DNA from 4 places in the Streptomyces sp. T12 genome. Region 3 is predicted to be linked to each of the others. Evidence: riboswitches for the same ligand, from Rfam matches in the RefSeq annotation. Region 3 holds a riboswitch; each other region holds the start of a gene.

Region 1 (2,192 bases), 3.1 Mb from region 3:
TCCCCGCACTGTCGACACCTTGGACACCTCTACCACAAGACCGCAATGGAACGATCATGAACGAGCAAGGCCGGACACACCGAAGGCCGGACCCGGGGATCGAGGTCCGGCCTTCGGTTGCGTGTCAGGCAGGTGGTTGCGAGGAAGGCGGTCGTCAGCCGACCGGGATGCCCTTCGAGCGGAGGTAGGCGACCGGGTCCACGTCCGAGCCGTAGTCCGGCGTGGTGCGGACCTCGAAGTGGAGGTGCGGGCCGGTCACGTTGCCGGTCGCGCCGGAGAGGCCGAGCTGCTGGCCCGCGGTCACGGCCTGGCCGGCCGAGACGGAGAGCGACGACAGGTGGGCGTACTGGGCGTAGTAGCCGTCGGCGAGCTGGACGACGACCTGGTTGCCGTAGGCGCCGCCCCAGCCCGCGGAGACGACCGTGCCCGCGCCCACGGCCTTCAGCGCGGTACCGGTCGGGGTCACGAAGTCCACGCCGGTGTGGTAGCCGCTGGACCACATGCTGCCCGCCACCTTGTAGGCGGTGCTGACGGCGGCACCGGCGACGGGGGCGGAGAAGCCACTGGCGGTGCTGGTGGTCTCGGCGCTCCGGGCGGCCGTGGTCGTCTTCTTCGCGGCGGAGGACTTCTCAGCGGACGAGTCCTTGGAGGGCGCCGAAGAGGAGGAAGAAGAGGAAGGCGACGAGGACTTGGGGGCGCTCGCCGCAGCCTTCTTGCCGATCGTGAGCTTCAGGCCGGGGTGGATCAGCGACGGGTCCTCGCCGACGGCCTCGCGGTTGTCGGCGTAGAGCTTCTTCCAGCCACCGCTGACGTTCTGCTCGTCGGCGATCTTCGAGAGGTAGTCGCCGACCCTCACCGAATAGGTCCGCACACCCGTCTTCTTCTCGGCGGCCTTCTTCTGGACCGCCTTCTTCTCGGCGGACGGAAGAGACTGAACGGCCTTTTCCGAAACGGACTGAGAGGGAGCGGCGTGGGCACCCGTGGCCCCGATGAGCGGGAGGGCGAGAGCGGCGCCACCGGTTCCGGCGACGGCGATGGAGCGGGTGAAGCGCTGGGACTTCGGACGGCGGTGCTTACCCTTCGCGGGCATGGCGAATTCCTCTCCGGCGCCTGCGAGGTGAGCTGTCGGGTGCGGGCTGGAGATGCCCGGTCACGTCGGGACGCGACTTGACCCCAAGCCGTTCCGGAGACCGGAACAGGCGGTTGTACCTGTGGGTCCCCCGCTCCTGCCGTACACGGGTGAGTTTGCGCGGGATCCGGTCGGCGGCAGGATTAGGCGTCCGTCCGGATTGGTGGCGAACGTAAGCGAGGAAGACGCAAGGGAACAAGTGAGAGGTTCCGTCCGAATGCGTTCCTGTTGATCCCTTGTGGGAATTACCGGTCACCCTCCGTGGATTATCGGGGCGCCGCCCGACTCAAAACCCCTTGAAAGCCACGTGTATTACGTGAACATGACGGGCGACGCACGGTCACGAATATGACGCTCCTCACGTGGCACCGCTCCAGCTTCCTTTGCTCCAGAGCGAGTTGGAATGAAGGCGCCAATTCGGACAGAACTCCTAGATGCGACGCAGTCGGATAACCGTCGCATCAAGGTCGCCACGCAAGCCGGTGCGCAGTCCATGATGCGCCAATACGGCACCTCTGTGAATTTCGCCCGTTTCAAGGCATTCGTACGATGCTGTCGGGTCGAGAGCGCGCAGCCGCAGCGCTGGGACGGCCTCGCCGTAACTCTGGGCCTGGAGCCAGGCGAGGACGACCGTCTCGTCCCCCAGCACGTACTGCACCGCGCTCAGCCCGCCCCGCGGCGGCCGCAGCCGATAGAGGTCGCCACGCTGCACCACGGGCCGGATCTCCTTGTAGAGCGTCACCCACTTCCCGGCCTCGGCGAGCTCGTCCTCGCTCCACCGGGTGAGATCGCCGCCGACGCCGAGCACTCCCGCCATGGCGCTCACGAACCGGAAGCGCAGCGAGCTGGCACGGTGGTTGAGCATGGCGTTCGGGCTGTCGGTGACCCAGGCGGCCATGACCCTGGCCGGGTGGATCTGACTGAAGCCGTGCTGGATGGCGAGCCGGTCGAGGGGGTCGGTGTTGTCCGAGGTCCACACCTGGTCCGTGCGGCTCAGCACGCCGAGGTCGATCCGCCCGCCACCGCCCGAGCAGGACTCGAAGGCGACGCCCGGGTGAGCGGC
Region 2 (2,192 bases), 1.7 Mb from region 3:
ACCCTCACCTCCCGCCTGGACAAGGTCCTGCGCGAGGAGAAGGGCTACACCTACGGTGTGCGCGCGTTCGGGCAGGTCCTGCGCTCCGCCCCGGACGGCACGGGCGCGGCCATGCTCGCCATCAGCGGCTCCGTCGACACCCCGAACACCGGTCCGGCTCTGGACGACCTCTGGAAGGTCCTGCGCGGGGTCGCCGGCGAAGGGCTCACCGACGCCGAGCGGGACTTCGCCGTGCAGAACCTGGTCGGGGTGGCGCCGCTGAAGTACGAGACCGCCGCCTCCGTGGCGAACACCCTGGCCGACCAGGTCGAGCAGCACCTGCCCGACGACTACCAGGCGACGCTGTACCAGCGGCTCGCCGCGACCGGCACCGTCGAGGCCACCGCGGCGGCCGTGAGCGCCTTCCCGGTGGACCGGCTGGTGACGATCCTCGTCGGCGACGCGGCCGAGATCCGGGAGCCCGTCGAGGCCCTCGGCATCGGCGAAGTCACCGTCGTGGCAGCCGAGTAGCAACAGCGGCAGCCGAGTAGAGGCAGGCACAGCGCCGGCCAGCGGCACGCGCGTGCAGGGGCCCTGGTGACGAAAGAGTCACCGGGGCCCCTTTATGCCCGAATTGAGGGAGAGGTTGCCTGTCTGGCCTGTGGGATGCGCTACAAAAGCCGTGATCCGTTTGGGGATTGAAAGTTGTCCCGCTTAGCGTCTTGCGGGCTGTCCGTCAGGCAGTGCGCCGCGCCCGCGGCACCGGACAGCCATCGCCGAGTCCCCGTACGGCGCGAGCCAGGGGAGCCGGGGACCCATCGAAGTCCCTGGGGTGAATCGGACGCCCGCGCAGCCGCGAGGGGGTCCGTAGGAGACCTTCCTGCTCCGAACCCGTCAGCTAACCCGGTAGGCGAGAAGGAAGGAAAGGACCAGCCACTACATGGCGTTCACCTGCGCCACCGGGAAGAACCGTCCCACCGGGAAGCACCGTCGCCCCAGCCGGTTCGAGCGCACCACCGCCCGCGCTGCGGGCGTCGCCGCTCTCACTGCCACCGGCGTCATAGGCACCCTCGCCACCCCGGCGCTCGCCGCCGAACCCGCTGTCGAGCAGACCGGCCTCATCCCCGTCGTCACCATCGAGAACTCGATCGCCGACCAGATCGACGCCCAGGCCGCCGCCCAGGAGCAGGCCGCCGAGGAGGCCGCGGCCCGTAAGAAGGCCGCCGAGGAGGCCGCGCGCAAGAAGGCGGCCGAGAAGGCCAAGCAGGAGCGCGAGGCCAAGGAGCGCGCCGCCCGCGAGGCCGAGCGCAAGCGCCTGCTGTCCTACGTGGCGCCGATCTCCGGCTCGTACATCTCCACCGGCTACAAGGCCGGCGGCGCCGTCTGGTCCTCCGGCAGCCACACGGGCGTCGACTTCCACGCCGCCAGCGGCACCTCCGTCCACGCGGTCGGCTCCGGCACCGTCGTGGAGGCCGGTTGGGGCGGGTCGTACGGCAACAACATCGTGATCAAGATGAACGACGGTACGTACACCCAGTACGGCCACCTGTCGTCCATAGGCGTCTCGGTGGGCCAGGCCGTCACGCCCGGCCAGCAGATCGGCCTGTCCGGCGCCACCGGCAACGTCACCGGACCGCACCTGCACTTCGAGGCCCGCACGACGGCGGAGTACGGATCCGACATCGACCCCGTCGCCTACCTCCGCTCGCACGGCGTGAACCTCTGACGGCTCCACTGCGCCTCCCCTCCCCGAAAGCCCCGGCTCCCGAGCCGGGGCTTTCGGCGTTTCGGACGACCGGCTGTCCAAAAAATATCCATGGATTCCGACCCGCCATCGGAAATTCCAGCCGGGTGCAATAGAGTCACTGAACACACGTCATTCGTCGACGTTTCACGGGGATTAAAGCGGAGGTCGGTCATGCGTATTCCGGCGCACTCGGTATGCACCGCGATCCGGGACGACATCGTCGCCGGTGTCTACGAGCGCGGCAGCCGGCTCACCGAGGAACTCCTCGCACGCCGCTACGGCGTCTCCCGCGTCCCCGTGCGGGAGGCCCTGCGCACCCTGGAGGCGGAGGGCTTCGTGGTGACCCGGAGACACGCGGGCGCGTGCGTCGCCGAACCGACCGAGCAGGAGGCCGCCGACCTGCTGGAGATGCGCACCCTCCTGGAGCCGCTCGGCGCCTCCCGGGCCGCCCAGCGGCGCACCGAGG
Region 3 (2,192 bases):
CCTGGAGTTCACCGAGGACGCGCTGGAGACGTACACCATCGACGAGTGGGACCCCTTGTCGGCCCGCACCCGCTCGGACTGGTCGATCCGGCTGCACCGCCCGGATCTGGCGTGGGACGCCACGGTGCGGACGCGCTCGGAGATCAGCTGCGACGGGGAGCATTTCGTCACCTCGAACGAGGTGATCTGCCGGGAGGGCGAAGAGGTGCTTTTCCACCGTACATGGGAGAAACGGACTCAACGGACGGCCGGTTAACAGCGAGTTGGAGCCATTGCCCGATTTGCGGCTCTTGTGGATGTCAGTGAATTGGGTCACGCACCCCCAGCCGCAGACCCGACCGGAAGCGCCCCCTCCACCCCTTGCCCCGAGCGCAAGTTGAGGCTTGGCAACCGCAAAGGATCAAGCACCCCATACACACCAGACCATGGTCAACCGGCACGACAGGTGACCATGGCACTTGTTCCGGGCGTGTGCTCTCGCATACGTTCCCGCTCAGTCGGGCGGACGCCTAATCCTGCCGCCGCCCGAGTCATCCACCTACGTACTCACTCACGAACGGCAGGAGCGGGGGACCCAGGTAAGTCGCCGGACCGGACGCCTTGATGGCGCACCGGGCCGGCTAGGGGTGAAGTCCGCGCCGCCACACGGCGGCGCGGCCGGGCATCTCCCGCCCGAACCCGACAGCTCACCTCGCAGGCGTCGGAGAGGAACAGCGCCATGGCCCGAGGCAAGCACCGCCGTCCCAGAACCAACCCGCTCACCCGCCACGTCGTCGCAGCCGGAACCGGTACCGCCGCCCTCGCCCTCCCACTCCTGAGCGCGACCACCGCGAGCGCCGCACAGCCGGCCCAGGCCCCCGCCGCCGCGCAGGCGGCACCGCAGTCCGCGCCGTCCGCGGCGAAGGCCAAGTCCGTCACCTACACCACGAAGAAGGGCGACTCGCTCTACGGCATCGCGGACCGGTACGACGCACAGGGCGGCTGGCGGCAGCTCTACAAGGACAACCGCAAGGCCGTCGGCGACAACCCCAGGCTGATCCACCCGGGCCTCGACCTGAAGGTCCGGGCGACGAAGGCCGGCACCGCGAGCGAGACGGCCGACAAGGCGTCCGCGCCGGCCAAGAAGTCCGCCGTCGCCCACGCCACCACGGCCTCCGTGAAGTCGTACCCGGACAACCTCGACGGCTGGATCCGCAATGCGCTGGACATCATGGCGCAAAACGGAATTCCAGGTTCATACGACGGCATTTACCGCAACGTCATGCGCGAGTCGTCCGGCAACCCGGCCGCCATCAACGGCTGGGACTCCAACGCCGCGGCGGGCACCCCGTCCAAGGGGCTCCTGCAGGTCATCGACCCCACCTTCGCGGCCTACCACGTGCCGGGGACGGTCTACGACCCCTTCGACCCGGTCGCGAACATCACGGCCGCGTGCAACTACGCGGCCGCGCGGTACGGCTCGATCGACAACGTGAACGGCCCTTACTAGGCGAAACCATTCCTTACTGGTCGAAGAACGGGCACTACTGGGCGAAGTCGACCAGGCTCCCCGCGAACAGTCTCTCGAGGACGACGGCGATGCCGTCGTCCTCGTTCGAGAGGGTGATCTCGTCGGCAACCGCCTTGAGTTCGGGGTGCGCGTTGGCCATCGCGACACCGCGGGCGGCCCAGTCGAACATCGGGATGTCATTGGGCATGTCGCCGAAGGCGATGGTCTCGTGCGCGCCGAGGCCCAGATGCTCCGCGGCGAGCGCGAGACCGGTCGCCTTGGTGATGCCGCATGGCTGGAGTTCGACGGTGCCCGGCCCTGACATGGTGACCGTCGCGAGGGATCCGACCACCGCGCGCGCCGTCGCCGCCAACTCGTCGTCCGACAGGGCGGGATGGCGCAGCAGCACTTTGCTGATCGGCTCGCACCACAGGTCGTCGCGGTGCCGCACGCGTACGGCGGGCAGGGTGGGGTGGGGCATCAGATACCCGGGCTCGATGAGCGTGAGTCCGTCGACTCCGTCCTGGTCGACGGCCGCGTAGACCTGACCCACCTCGGCCTCGATCTTGCCGAGCGCGGTCTCCGCCAACTCCCGGTCCAGCGTGACGGACCACAGCAGACGGTCCGCGCCCGCGTCGTACAACTGCGCGCCCTGTCCGCACACCGCGAGCCCCCTGCTGCCCAGGACGTCGAGGAGCGGCCG
Region 4 (2,192 bases), 5.2 Mb from region 3:
GAGGCCGGGGCCGTCGTAAGCCCCCGGCCCCGTCGTGCCCCAGACGCAGGGCTTGCCCAGCTGGGCGCGGGCGAAGTCCAGGGCACGCGTGGCTCGCGTGTCCTGCGGTGCCGTCGAGGCGAGGGCGGGGGCGATGTCGAGAGCCTGGCCCGGGACGGTGGTCGCGGAGGTGTCGACGCTCGGGCTCGGCGCGGTGGGCCAGGCCGTCGTGCCGGGCGGGACTGTGGTGAGGTCGGCTGCGGACTGTGCTTGCAGGGCCTGCCACTGCGTCTCGGCCGAGGGCTGGAGCTCGACCGGCGTAGTGCCCCACGTGTCGGCGGCGGGCAGGGGCTCGATCGCCGGGAGCGGCGTGCTCTGCGGTGCGGTGTACGCGGACAGCAACTCCCGGGCGCGGGCGAGCTTGCGCTGGTTCTGCTCCTTGGCGGTTCGCAGCGAGGACCGCTGCTGCGGATCGGCCTTCGGTTCGGCCGCCGGCTCGGCGGTCGGGGCGGGCAGGGCGAGGGCCGACCGGGTGCTCCAGTCGGTCTGCGCGGCCTCCTGCGGTGCCTCCGGGGCGCCAGGCAGGGCGGCCATCGGGCCTGCGGTCAGCTCCGCGACGGGAGCCGTCCCCGTGACCTGAGCGGACGTCAACTCGGCGACCGGTGCGGCGGGCAACTCCAGTACGGGCCGGCCGGACGCCTCCCGCCCGCGGTCCGTGAGACCGTCCCCCGCACCCTGCGCCGGGCGGGCGCGCCGCGCCTCGGCGGGTCGCTCCGGCATCCTGTCGGCCGGCAGCGCCGCCGGAACGGTGGGACCCAGCTTCGAGCGGGCCACGTCGAACCACTGCCGGGCGATGTTGTCGAGAGCGGGGTCGCTGCGTCTGCCCTCATCGCCCCGGGCCGCGGCGGTGGTTGTGCCTCCGGCGCCCGTCGGCCGGTCGGCACGCTTGCGCGGTCCCGTCGCCGCGGCGCGGGTGGCGTTGAAGGTTCCCGTGTCGGACTCGGCCCGGTCGTAGAGGGAGCTGACCCGTCGGCTGACCTCCTCGCGGCTCGGTGCCTCGTCCCCGGGGGAGGGGGCGGCGTTGGCCGTCTGGGCGAGCAGTGCCACCGAGGTGAGGGCCGCCGACGCGAGTGCGGAATTGCGCATGCCGGGCAGGCTCAAAGCCCCCGGACGCGCGGTGCGTTCCGGCGCCATGGGCGACGTACTCCTTCCGTAATCCGCCTACCGAGTTAGCTGACGGGTTCGGGCGGACGGTTCCGGAAGGTGTGCCCTACGGCCCTTGCCCCGAAAGGCAGTTGGGCCGATTCACCCCGATTTTCGGTTGGGTCCCCGGCTCCAGTGAACCCCTGGGGGCGCACCGGACTCAGCGGAGGCCGCACGTCCCGGCGGGGTTCGCCGGAGGTCGTCGTGCGGCCTGAGGCGTAACCTAGCCAACTTGTGAGCCTCGCGTGAAGGTTGACATGTGAAATGTCCGATACGTTTTTGTGACCTTCGACGCTTCGGGGGCGGGGCCTCCGGTTTCACTTCGCGCTGCGCTGACTCCGCCACGCCTCGTAGTGGTCCAGGACCGTCTGCTCGATCGGGCGGTAGGTGATGCCCAGTTCGTTCACGCTCCGGCTGTTGTCCACCCGGAAGCGGATGCCGAGGTGTTTGCGGATGTAGTCCTGCGTCAGCCCGAAGGCCGGGCCGAGGACGCGTACCGGCCAGTGCGGGAGCGCGGTGCGCGGGAGGCGGAGGTCACGGGGGTACCGGGCCCGGATGATGCGGGACATCTCGTGGAAGGACGTCATGGTCCGATCGGCGACGATGTAACGGCCCTTCGCGTCCGGGTTCTCCGCTGCCGCGATGTGCGCGTCGGCGACCTCGCGCACGTCCGCCGTGGTGAAGCTGAAGTCCGGTGCGCCGTAGAAGAAGTAGCCCTTGAACAGCTCCTCCAGCAGGAACAGGCTGCCGGACTCCGAGGCCGGGGTGAGGGAAGGGCCCAGGATCAGGCCGGGGTTGACCGACACCATCCGCCAGCGGCCCTGGGCGGCCTCCGCGTCCCGGGCCGCGCGCTCCGCCAGCGTCTTGGCGTAGTGGTAGGGGTTGTTCTCGACCGTGCTGGTGGTGTTGAAGTACCGCTCCGACAGCACCGCGTCGTCCATGGCGAGTACGTCCGCGTAGTCCCCGAAGATCGTGCCCACGGTGGAGGTGAGGACGAGCCTGTCGACCGT

The links. Region 3 has a riboswitch for cyclic di-AMP ahead of PBV52_RS28660 (LysM peptidoglycan-binding domain-containing protein). Riboswitches for the same ligand answer to the same signal wherever they lie in the genome.
Positions count from the first base shown of each region.
Region 1: linked by a shared signal. The riboswitch ahead of PBV52_RS42410 (LysM peptidoglycan-binding domain-containing M23 family metallopeptidase) and the one ahead of PBV52_RS28660 (LysM peptidoglycan-binding domain-containing protein) in region 3 are both predicted to bind cyclic di-AMP.
Region 2: linked by a shared signal. The riboswitch ahead of PBV52_RS36200 (M23 family metallopeptidase) and the one ahead of PBV52_RS28660 (LysM peptidoglycan-binding domain-containing protein) in region 3 are both predicted to bind cyclic di-AMP.
Region 4: linked by a shared signal. The riboswitch ahead of PBV52_RS04855 (C40 family peptidase) and the one ahead of PBV52_RS28660 (LysM peptidoglycan-binding domain-containing protein) in region 3 are both predicted to bind cyclic di-AMP.

Region 1 covers NZ_CP117866.1:9,460,007-9,462,198, reverse strand. Annotated here, with positions in the region: gene PBV52_RS42410 (LysM peptidoglycan-binding domain-containing M23 family metallopeptidase) at 155-1,090, opposite strand; cyclic di-AMP (ydaO/yuaA leader) riboswitch at 1,095-1,252, opposite strand; gene PBV52_RS42405 (alpha-galactosidase) at 1,560-2,192, opposite strand, start outside.
Region 2 covers NZ_CP117866.1:8,054,102-8,056,293, forward strand. Annotated here, with positions in the region: gene PBV52_RS36195 (pitrilysin family protein) at 1-510, shown strand, start outside; cyclic di-AMP (ydaO/yuaA leader) riboswitch at 744-906, shown strand; gene PBV52_RS36200 (M23 family metallopeptidase) at 920-1,705, shown strand; gene PBV52_RS36205 (GntR family transcriptional regulator) at 1,898-2,192, shown strand, end outside.
Region 3 covers NZ_CP117866.1:6,334,546-6,336,737, reverse strand. Annotated here, with positions in the region: partial or broken gene PBV52_RS28665 (CocE/NonD family hydrolase) at 1-256, shown strand, start outside; cyclic di-AMP (ydaO/yuaA leader) riboswitch at 534-713, shown strand; gene PBV52_RS28660 (LysM peptidoglycan-binding domain-containing protein) at 719-1,489, shown strand; gene PBV52_RS28655 (HAD family hydrolase) at 1,524-2,192, opposite strand, start outside.
Region 4 covers NZ_CP117866.1:1,105,333-1,107,524, reverse strand. Annotated here, with positions in the region: gene PBV52_RS04855 (C40 family peptidase) at 1-1,125, opposite strand, end outside; cyclic di-AMP (ydaO/yuaA leader) riboswitch at 1,182-1,358, opposite strand; gene PBV52_RS04850 (NAD-dependent epimerase/dehydratase family protein) at 1,500-2,192, opposite strand, start outside.